Regions from separate parts of the Pseudarthrobacter oxydans genome, predicted to be linked through region 2. Evidence: riboswitches for the same ligand, from Rfam matches in the RefSeq annotation. Region 2 holds a riboswitch; each other region holds the start of a gene.
What was found. Region 2 has a riboswitch for cyclic di-AMP ahead of SMD14_RS04090 (C40 family peptidase). Riboswitches for the same ligand answer to the same signal wherever they lie in the genome.

Region 1: it holds a riboswitch for cyclic di-AMP, as region 2 does, so the genes downstream of both, SMD14_RS03470 (hypothetical protein) here and SMD14_RS04090 (C40 family peptidase) in region 2, are expected to answer to the same signal.
Region 3: it holds a riboswitch for cyclic di-AMP, as region 2 does, so the genes downstream of both, SMD14_RS11000 (LysM peptidoglycan-binding domain-containing protein) here and SMD14_RS04090 (C40 family peptidase) in region 2, are expected to answer to the same signal.

Annotation. Positions count from the first base shown of each region.
Region 1 covers NZ_CP139438.1:741,147-744,413, forward strand. The annotation lists gene upp (uracil phosphoribosyltransferase) at 1-421, shown strand, start outside; gene SMD14_RS03465 (glyoxalase superfamily protein) at 482-871, shown strand; gene SMD14_RS03470 (hypothetical protein) at 887-1,582, opposite strand; cyclic di-AMP (ydaO/yuaA leader) riboswitch at 1,588-1,748, opposite strand; partial or broken gene SMD14_RS03475 (ATP-binding protein) at 1,844-3,267, opposite strand, start outside.
Region 2 covers NZ_CP139438.1:882,741-886,007, reverse strand. The annotation lists gene SMD14_RS04095 (NlpC/P60 family protein) at 152-919, opposite strand; gene SMD14_RS04090 (C40 family peptidase) at 1,079-1,750, opposite strand; cyclic di-AMP (ydaO/yuaA leader) riboswitch at 1,821-2,018, opposite strand; gene SMD14_RS04085 (M23 family metallopeptidase) at 2,131-2,952, opposite strand; cyclic di-AMP (ydaO/yuaA leader) riboswitch at 2,963-3,205, opposite strand.
Region 3 covers NZ_CP139438.1:2,429,165-2,432,431, forward strand. The annotation lists gene SMD14_RS10995 (lytic transglycosylase domain-containing protein) at 1-1,076, opposite strand, end outside; cyclic di-AMP (ydaO/yuaA leader) riboswitch at 1,316-1,516, shown strand; gene SMD14_RS11000 (LysM peptidoglycan-binding domain-containing protein) at 1,520-2,353, shown strand; gene SMD14_RS11005 (protein adenylyltransferase SelO family protein) at 2,501-3,267, opposite strand, start outside.

The DNA of each region.
Region 1 (3,267 bases), 140 kb from region 2:
GGTGGTGCCCATCCTGCGCGCGGGCCTTGGAATGCTCGAGGGCATGACCAAGCTCGTCCCCACAGCTGAAGTGGGCTTCCTCGGCATGGCCCGTGACGAGGAAACCCTGGACATCATCACGTACGCTGAGCGCCTGCCCGAGGACCTTACCGACCGGCAGATCTTCGTCCTGGACCCCATGCTGGCCACCGGCGGGACGCTGCGCGAAGCCATCAAGTTCCTGTTCAAGCGCGGCGCCTCTGATGTCACCTGCATCTGCCTGCTTGCTGCTCCGGAAGGACTGGCGAAGCTGGAGGAAGAACTCTCCGGCGCCAACGTCACCATCGTGCTGGCCTCCATCGACGAAAGGCTCAACGAGAAGTCCTACATCGTTCCCGGCCTCGGCGACGCAGGCGACCGGCTGTACGGCATCGCAGGCTAAGGACATGGCAGGCTAAAGCCAGGCCTTTCCTGTTCCCGGCCGCAGGGCTAGCCTGTGCGGATGGACTGGAAACTGGAACTGGTGTTTGTCCCTGTGTCCGACGTGGACCGGGCCAAGGATTTCTACGTCAACAAGGTGGGGTTCAATGCCGATTTCGATCAGCGGCCCACGGACTCCATCCGCTTTGTCCAGCTGACTCCTCCCGGCTCGGCCTGCTCCATCTGCATCGGGGAAGGGCTCACGGACGCGCCTCCGGGTACCGGCTCGAACCTCCAGCTCGTGGTCAGCGACATCCAGGCTGCCTACGAGCACCTGAAGGGCAACGGGGTGGACGTGAGCGAAGTGGACGTGCAGGACTGGGGCCATTTTGTGTACTTCGCGGATCCGGACGGGAACCGGTGGGCCGTCCAGTACATCCCCGGCCGGGAGGCGGGGGAGCAGCAGAAGTAGGTTACTGCATCCCGCCTAGTACCAGTTGTTCGACAAGTGGAAGTTCAGTGCACCACACGGCGACTGGTAGCGCTCCTGGATGTAGTTCAGGCCCCAGTTAATCTGCGTGCGATAGTTGGTGAGGTAGTCGGCTCCGGCGCTGGCCATCTTCTCAGCCGGCAGGGACTGGACGATGCCGTAGGCGCCGCTGCTCGGGTTGGTGGCCGTGGTGGTCCAGTCCGATTCCTTGGTCCAGAGGGTCTGCAGGCACTGCATCTGGTCCGGAGCCCAGCCATAGGAAGCCAGCTGGCCTGCGGCGTACGCCTGGGCGCCTGCGGGATCATTAACCGCGACGACGGGCGCGGGCTCGGGTGCCGGGGCCGGAGCGGGTTCCGGCGCAGGAGCCGGTGCGGGCTCGGCAACGGGAGCAGGTTCGGCTGCCTGCGGGACAACGTTGATCTGCTCGGCTGCGGGCTCAGGCGCAGGGTTGGCCCGGATTTCGCTCTGCTCCATGCTCAGCTTGGAATGGGACTCCGAAGCCTGCGCCCCGGTGGCTGCCACGCGGGCACCCGTGTCGGTGGCCTGGCCCGCAGCGCCAACTCCAACAAGGAGGGCGCAGGATGCTGCCAGCAGTCCGGCGCGCCGGCCGACGGAGGGGAATTTGCCTGCTGCACGCGTGGAGCGTGCATCCGTGCCTGAATTCGGGCGTGGTTTTACAAGGAACTTGGACATAATAGATCGCCTCTCACACCTGCGGAGTTAGCTGTCGGGTTCGGATGAGGGCATCCGGCCGCACGGAAAAAACACGTGCAGGCTTAACCCCAAGGGCAGTCAGTGCCCGGGACGGTGGGTCCCCCGCCTCTGCCGTTGTTCAAGAGGAATCCGGGAAGTGGCAGAGCTTGGCGTCAACCCGGGATATGCGGCCCGAACGGGGACCGCACCCATTCGACGGTACAGGAGTTCAGCGCATAAGTCACATTTTGGTAACGGAGGTCACGATGACGGCGCGCCGCCTTGTGCCATTCCCCGCATGAGGGGTAGCCGCAGGGCGAACTGCGTGCGGCCGGGTTGCGACGTCACCGTTACCCGTCCGCCGTGGGCCTCAACAATGGACTCGACGATGGACAAGCCCAAACCGCTGGTTCCTTCAGCGGCGGACGCACCGGGCGCGCTGGTCCCCGCACGTGCCGCGTCTGCGCGGGCAAACCGGCGAAGACCTGGTCCACGAACTCCGGCGGTATGCCGCCGCCGTCGTCCGTTACGGTCACCACTGCGGCGCCCTCCGGCGTTTTCTCCACCCCCGTTACCACCGTGGTTCCCGGAGGGGTGTGCTTGCGGGCGTTGGAGAGCAGGTTCATCAGCACCTGCCGCAGCTGGGACGGATCCCCGTTCACCACCACCGGCTCGTCGGGGAGCTCCAGCCGCCAGGTGTGCCCTGGCGCCATGACCTTCTCATCGCTGACGCCTTCCACCACCAGCTGGGTCAGGTCCACCTCGGCAAGCTTCAGCGGCTGGCCCTCGTCGAGCCGCGCGAGCAGCAGGAGATCCTCCACCAAAGCGGTCATCCGTTCCGACTGGCTTTGCACCCGTGCCAGCGACTTCTCCCCGTCCGGAGTGAAGTTTTCCGTCATTCTCATCAGTTCGGTGTAGCCGCGGATGGCGGTCAGCGGCGTGCGCAGCTCATGGGAGGCGTCAGCCACGAACTGCCGGACCTTGGTCTCGCTCTTCTGCCGCGCCTGCAGCGCATTCGCAACGTTGTCCAGCAAGAGGTTCAGCGCGTGCCCCACGCTGCCCACCTCAGTTCCAGGGTTGGAGTTCGACGGCGGGACGCGAACGGCAAGTGCCACCTCGCCGGCGTCCAGGGGCAGCTGCGAAACCCGGGTGGCCACCTCGGAGAGCTGTTCAAGGGGCTTCATGGTGCGGCGGATCAGGACCGTGCCCACCAGCCCGATCAGGAGCAACCCGCCCAGCGAGACGAACACGAAGGTCCACACCAGGGACGTCAGCGTGCTCTCCTTGGCGGCCAGGGGGAGCCCTGTGACCAGGACGTCGCCGAAACTGGTCTTGACCGCAATCAGCCGGTAGTCACCGTTTGAGAGCGTGCGGTCAACGGGCCGGGCATCGGTGGCCAGTGCGAGCAGGACCTGCTTGTCCTCGGAGGACAGCGCAGAGCGCGTAGTGTCCGGGGCCAGGAAGCCGGCGCTGTTGACCTGGCCGTTGAGGATGCGGGCGTTCAATGTTCCCACGCTTTGTCCGCGGGAATCCAGGGGGTCCCTGCCGTTGAAGCCGCCGGAGGGAGGCCGGCCGGGATCGTTGGAGCGGGCTGCGGCCTGGCTCAGCTGCTCGTCCAGCTGGCGGGTGAGGAAGGAGTCCATCGAGGCGTAGCTGGCTACGCCCACCGCACCGCAGATGGCGAT
Region 2 (3,267 bases):
CGGCTAATCGCCCTTTCCCTGAACGGTCGTGTCGATCCAGTCAGGCGGCGCATACTGAACGGCTGGAGCAGCCGGCAGTTAAAAGGCAAGAACCCTTGCCGTGAGGGCAAGGGTTCTTTTGAGTCCTGGTCGGACCGCCGGAACTGGCGGGTCAGTTCACTCGGATGAACACGGGGCCGGAGCCGACGTTGGCGCTGAAGACCACCGTCTGGTTTCCGTTGTAGCCACCGTGGACGGCCTGGCCGTTGCCTGCGTAGACAGCAATGTGTGCCATGCCGGCACCGCCGTCGGCGTAGTAGATCAGGTCGCCGGGCTGCGCCTCGGCAGCGCTGACGGTGCGACCCAGGGAGAGGTAGCCTGCAGGCCAGTCGTGGAAGTTGATCCCCACTGCTGCCAGGGAGTTCGTGACCAGCATGGTGCAGTCCTGCATAACACCCAGCTGGGCGTATGCAGCCGACAGGATGGCTGCACCCTTGCCGCTGGCGGAAGCAGTGGGAGCGGCGGCCGGGGCCGAGGCCGTGGAAACCTTGGCCGTGACCTTGGGAGCAGCAGGCTGGGCGACGGGGGCCGGCTCGGCCTCCTGGACCTCGACAGGTGCGGGTTCTTCGATAACCGGGGCCGGCGTGGTGGTGACGGCGGGCTTTTCGAAGGTGATGTTGATCGTGGAGGCCGCGGAGATGGGGGCTTCGACGGCGGATTCAACTTCCAGGGTGGAAGCCGGAGCGGAGTCGCGCTGGACGTTGGAGTCGGCAGCGTTCGCCGCGATGCCGCTGGTCAGTACCAGGCCGGAAGCGGCGGCGATGACAGCGGCCTGGCGGCCTACGCCGCCGGCGTTCTCGCCGACAGCCTTGGCGATGATGGCGATTGAGCTGGTTTTGGTGACCTCGGCGCGATGCCGTGCGGTAGCACGAGTAGTCATCAGTTCTCTCTTTCGTTTTCCTCAGGCCGTTGTGGGCACCAAGGGATGTGGACGCGCCGGCATCTTGGGGGTACGCCGGCACGCCCCGAACGGGGATGTGGTGTTAGCGGAAAGCGTGGTGGAGCAAAGAAATAGTTCTTGGACCCGAGGGTCCAAGAACTATTTGCTGATGGTGAAGAACGAAGAGGTGCCGGTGGCGGCTACGGCGTGGAGCAGCGTGCCCTGGGAGGGGTTGAGCGCGCTGACCATCATGCCGTTGCCGACGTAGATGCCGACGTGCGCTCCGCCGTTCTGCATGACCAGGTCGCCGGGCTGCGGGGTGGAGGTGGGGGTCATGGCAGTCCAGGCGTTGACGCGGGGGATGCTGATGCCGGCCTGGGCGTAAACCCACTGGGTGAAGCCGGAGCAGTCCCATCCGGTGACCGGGCTGGTGCCGCCCCAGACGTAGGGGCTGCCAATGCCCGTGTAGGCGATGGCAGCAATGCCTGAGGTGGAAGCGGAAGAGACAGTCTTGGCCAGCTTGTCCGCTGCAGACTCCGAACTCGACGCTGCGCCCGTTTCCGTGGCGGTGGACTGTGGGCGCACCCGCTCCGGCTTCGGGGCGGCAGTGGTCTTGACCACGGGCCGCTCGAACGACACGGTGGCCGTGGGGGCTGCGGTGACTGCCAGGGCAGCCTGCGCGGAGCCGGACTCGGTGGAAGCGGAAACACCAGCGGTGGTGTCCGCTGCGTTGGCGGGCAGGCCCATGCTGAGGATAAGACCGGAAGCTGCGGCGATAACGGCAGCCTGGCGACCTACTGTCCCGGCATTGGCACTAACAGCCTTGGACATAGTGTCCAAGGGGTTGGTACGAACCGTTTGCGCACGGTGGCGCGCAGAATTATTGCGTGAAGACACGAAGGTAGCCTCTCCCAATGCCTGCGAGGTGAGCTGTCGGATTCGGATGGGAGTCACCCGGCCGCGCTGCTTCCAAGGAAGTTTTGCGACTTAACCCCAAGGTCTTAGCCAAAGCCAAGACCAAAATTGGTTCCCCCGCCCCTGCCAGACGATGAAATGCGAACGGACCTTGAGCGGTGGCAGAGTTAGGCAATCCGCACAAGAGCGTCAACTTCGGAAAAGTTGACGCGAGTTAGACGGTACAGCAGTTTTGAGTGAATGTCACATTCAGGTCACGGCAAGTCACGATCATCTGATAGTTCACCGTCACTTGACTACAGCCAGCCAGTCGGATCGACCACTTCGCCGTTGACCTGCACCTCGAAGTGGAGGTGGCAGCCCGTGGAGGCGCCCGTGGTCCCGCTAAGGGCAATTACGTCCCCGCGCGAGACGGTCTGCCCCTCCCTCACGCTGAAGGAGGAGAGGTGGTTGTACGTGGTTTCCAGGCCGTTGCCGTGGTCCACCACAACGCGGTTTCCGCCGCCGAACTGGTGCCAGCCCACGAAGGTCACGGTACCGGTGGCGGCAGCGAAGACCGACGTACCGCACTGGGCCACATAGTCCTGGCCGCGGTGGAAGTCGCCTGAGCCACCGGTGATCGGGCTGACGCGGTAGCCGAAGGGGGACGCTGTGGTCAGCGTGGCCAGTGGAGCGCCGAGGCTTCCTGCCGAGGCAGCACGTGACACCGAGCCGGCGGACTGGGCACTGAGAAGCTGCTTGAGCTTGCCGTCCGGATCCGCCTGGGTGACCACGGCGGAACGGCTGAAATCGATCTGGGCACCGGCCTCGGCTGAGATCTGCGGCTGCGGCGTGACGGCTGAGGCTGCCATCGGAGTAACACCGGGAGCGTCGGTGGCCATCACGGGGCTGGTGGCCGGCACCGTCACGGTCAGCACCAGGCCTGTGGCTGCGAGTGCGATTCCGGCCTTCTGGCCGATTCCGCTCGCAGCAGCGAACTCGGTGACTTGGCGGAAGGGACCACGACGGCGGCGCGCATCACGGTGGGGATCGCGGGGGCGTTCCGTGGTGATGACTTCAACAACCCGCGGCGTCGAAGCGGGCACCGCTGCGCGGCGGCGTCCCCTGGGGGTCTGCATGGACAAGAAGGGTTCCTCTCTGGAAAGCCTGCGAAGTTAGCTGTCGGATTCGGGTCAGAGAGTTCAAAGACCCGGTCCGCCGTAAGCAAGCTTCGGCACAGAGGTATCCACGGAGGATCCTTCACTGGAAGAGGCTTGCTGCTGACGGACTTCACCCCAAGGCAGTCCCCCGGCTGCCGTTTGTGGTTCCCCCGCCTCTGCCAGTAATGACTCGTGCACCTGATCCGCTGGCAGAGCTCGGCTCCAGATCAGGTAACGCTTTAGTATCAACGCTTGGGTTTAACTATAGGGGCAAAAGTCCCAAAGTAACAATTC
Region 3 (3,267 bases), 1.5 Mb from region 2:
CCCAGCCTGCCCGAGGCGTAGCTTTTGGCACCGGCAGGATCGTTGACCGCACCCGCAGGAGCAGAGGGAATTACGACGGCGGGCGGGCTGGGCGGCGCGGCAGGCGCCGGAGCGGGGACAGGCGGAGCAGGATCCGCCGGCGCAGGGTTGCCGGCCGGAGGATTTTCAGGTGCCAGATCGGCAGGAGCCGGACGCACGGGGGCGGGAGCAGCAGATGGCTGCGCCTTTGCCGCCGCGGCGGCTGCGGCAGCCCGTCGTCGTGCCTCTTCTCCGGCCGCGGCCCTTTTCGCCTCCTGCGCTGCTTCATAAGCGGCCAGAGCCGCCTGTCCACGCCGGAATTCACCCTCAACCGCCGCCGTCGTGCCCTTCAGGGACGCCAACTGCTCGGTCAGCTCCCGGTTGCGCTGCTGTTCTTCCGTAAGCTGGCGTGCCATGGCTTCCTGGGCCGATCGGGCCGCCGCAAGCTTTTCCGCCGCCTCGCCGGACAGCCGTTCACGCTCGGCCCGGGCGGCTTTCTCCTGATCGGCCAGTGAAGCCGTGACTTTCCCCGCGGCGGCTGCCTTGTCCACAAGGCCCGCCGTTTTGCCGCCCACCAGATGCACCACGTTGAGCCCGTGGACATTGTTGTTCCCGATCGCATCAAGGGCCACGAAGAACCCCATGTTCGTACCGCCCGTTTTGTAGGACTGGGCGGCCAGGGCTCCGATGTCCTTCCTGTGGCGGATGAGTTCGGCTTTGGCGGTCCCGGCCTGTTCCGCCAGCGACTCCACTCGGGCAGTGGATGCTGCCAACGCGGCATCAGCCGCTGCAGACTCAGCGGCTGACGCCACCGCCGCGTTGCCCAAGGCCTCCGACTGCGCCTGCAGCCCGTCCAACAGGCCTGCGATCATACCGATCTCTTTTTCCGTGCCGGCCTCGGTCAGCTTGGCCCGCTCCACGTCCTCCCACGAGGGGTAGCCACCAGGCGGAACGCCCTCGGCCGCGCCGGCCGGAGTCAGCCAAACGCTGCCGGCGAGGGCGGCGGCCAGCAGTATCCCGGGCAGGCGGTGCCGGGCATTTAGAACGGAACGGGACATAGTTCGGAAGCTTACCGGCTTCAACCTTCACTTCAAGGATGAGGGGCCTGCATCGTTATACAGCAGAGACAAGCCATCGACTTTCCACGGTGAAAGCCTGAGCGTGCGCGCAGTGCCCGCGACCCAGAGTCGATTCGTTTGCATAAACCGAGAGGAGAACCTCGCATGTTACCCAAACGTGACAATCGGCGCCGGGGCGGGTTATGGTCTTAAGGTGTCCCTCCCAGACGGGACATTCCCCTCAGCTTGCCGAGCCCTGCCGCTGAACCGGGAACCATCGCTATCCAGCTGGCAGGGACGGGGGAACCAAGTTTCCACGGCCTCTCAAGAGGCCTTGGGGTTAAGTCGCTGGCGCCTCCGTTCCTTTCGGAGTTGCTCCCGGCCGGGTATCTCCAGCCCGAACCCGACAGCTCACCCCGCAGGCATGGGAGAGGCGATCAACTGTGTCAAAAATTTCCACCACCGCCCGTCATCGCGCAACTCCGGCCCGCTCCATCATCCTGGAAGGACTGGCTGTTTCGGCCAAGTCCCAAGCCAGGACCCTGGGCCGTCCGGCGCTCGCCGTCGCAGCCGCATCCGGCATTGCCTTCGGCGTCGGAGCCCCGGCGCACGCCGGTGTGACAGGTCCGGACACCACTGAGACCACTAACATCCAGGCCTCCGCCGCCCCGGCAGCAGCAGTTGCAGCCCCCGCCGCCGCGGCCGGAACCGTCCATACGGTTGTATCCGGCGACACGCTTGGCGCCATCTCGGCCGCTTACGGCGTGGCCCTGGGCGATGTCCTGGCAGCCAACGGGCTTTCAATCTCCGCGGTTATCTACCCCGGCGACCAGATCCAGATCCCGGGTGCAGGCTACGCCCCGGCAGCTCCGGCCGCCGCACCCGCCCCGGCACCCGTCCAGACCGCCGCTGCCACGGCACCGGCGAACACGGGGATGAACCTGTCCTACGCCTCTGCCAGCACCGGCACGGGCACCGGAGCAGCAATTCTCGCCTCGGCTTACAGCCAGGTGGGCGTCGGCCAGGACTGCACCGCGATGGTGGAGAACGCCCTGCGTTCCGTTGGCCTGAGCGTCGGCGACCTGGCTCCCACCCAGTTCTTCCAGTACGGCACTGTTGTGGGTTCCCCCGCTCCCGGTGACCTCGTGATCACGGCCGGCCACGTGGGCGTTTACGCCGGCGACGGCCAGGTTGTCAGCGGCGGCGTGAACGGTTACAGCACCGAAGTCCACTCCATCAGCTGGCTGAGCGGCGCTTCCTTCGTCCGCGTAGCGTAACCAACGGCGACGGGGCAGTCCGCTCGCAGCGGGGCAGTCCCACCCTGTGGAAGGGGCTGGAAGGGGCGGCAGCCGGGTTTACCGGCTGCCGCCCCTTCCACGTTCTTAAGGGTCCTTGGGGCTCCCTTGGCTCCGCTGGAATTACGGCTAGGTGCCGCAGAAGGTCCGGTATTTGCCGAAGTCCTCCGGCGGTCCTTCCGTGTAGCGTTCCAGCCCCGGACGCTCCTGGAACGGGGACCGGACAACCTCAAGGAGGCGGTTAAACGGGTCAAGATCGCCCTCGGTGGCAGCGGCCAGTGCTTCCTCCACCAGGTGGTTCCTGGGGATGTACGCGGGGTTCACGCTGTCCATGAGTTCGGCGTCGGGCTTCAGCGCGGCCCAGCGTCCGGCCCAGGCATCGAAAGTCCCCAGGTCCGGCACCATGCCGCGGGCAGGCCTGGAGTTGCCCCGGGCGGCCTGTCCAAGGTTCCGGAAGAATTGCGTGTAGTCAACGGGTCCGTCCTTCAGCAGGCCGATCACGCCATCCACAAGGTCCGAGGCTTCGTCACGTTCCGGGCCTGCCGCAGGGCCGGCAGGCACGCCGAGCTTGGCCTTCATGCCCTCGAACCAGGCATCACTGTACCGGCCGCGGAACGTGCCTAGGGCCTCCACCGCGGGGCCGACAGCCTGTTCCTGGTCTTCGTTGAAGAGCGGCAGCATGGCCTCAGCGAGCCGGGCCAGGTTCCACTCGGCTACCACGGGCTGGTTCGCGTAGGCATAGCGGCCGCCTACATCGATGGAGCTATACACGGCGGCGGGATCAAACGCGTCCATGAATGCGCAGGGCCCGTAGTCGATGGTTTCCCCGGAGATGGTCATGTTGTCCGTGTTCATGACCCCGTGCACGAAGCCCACCAGCATCCACTTGGCCACGA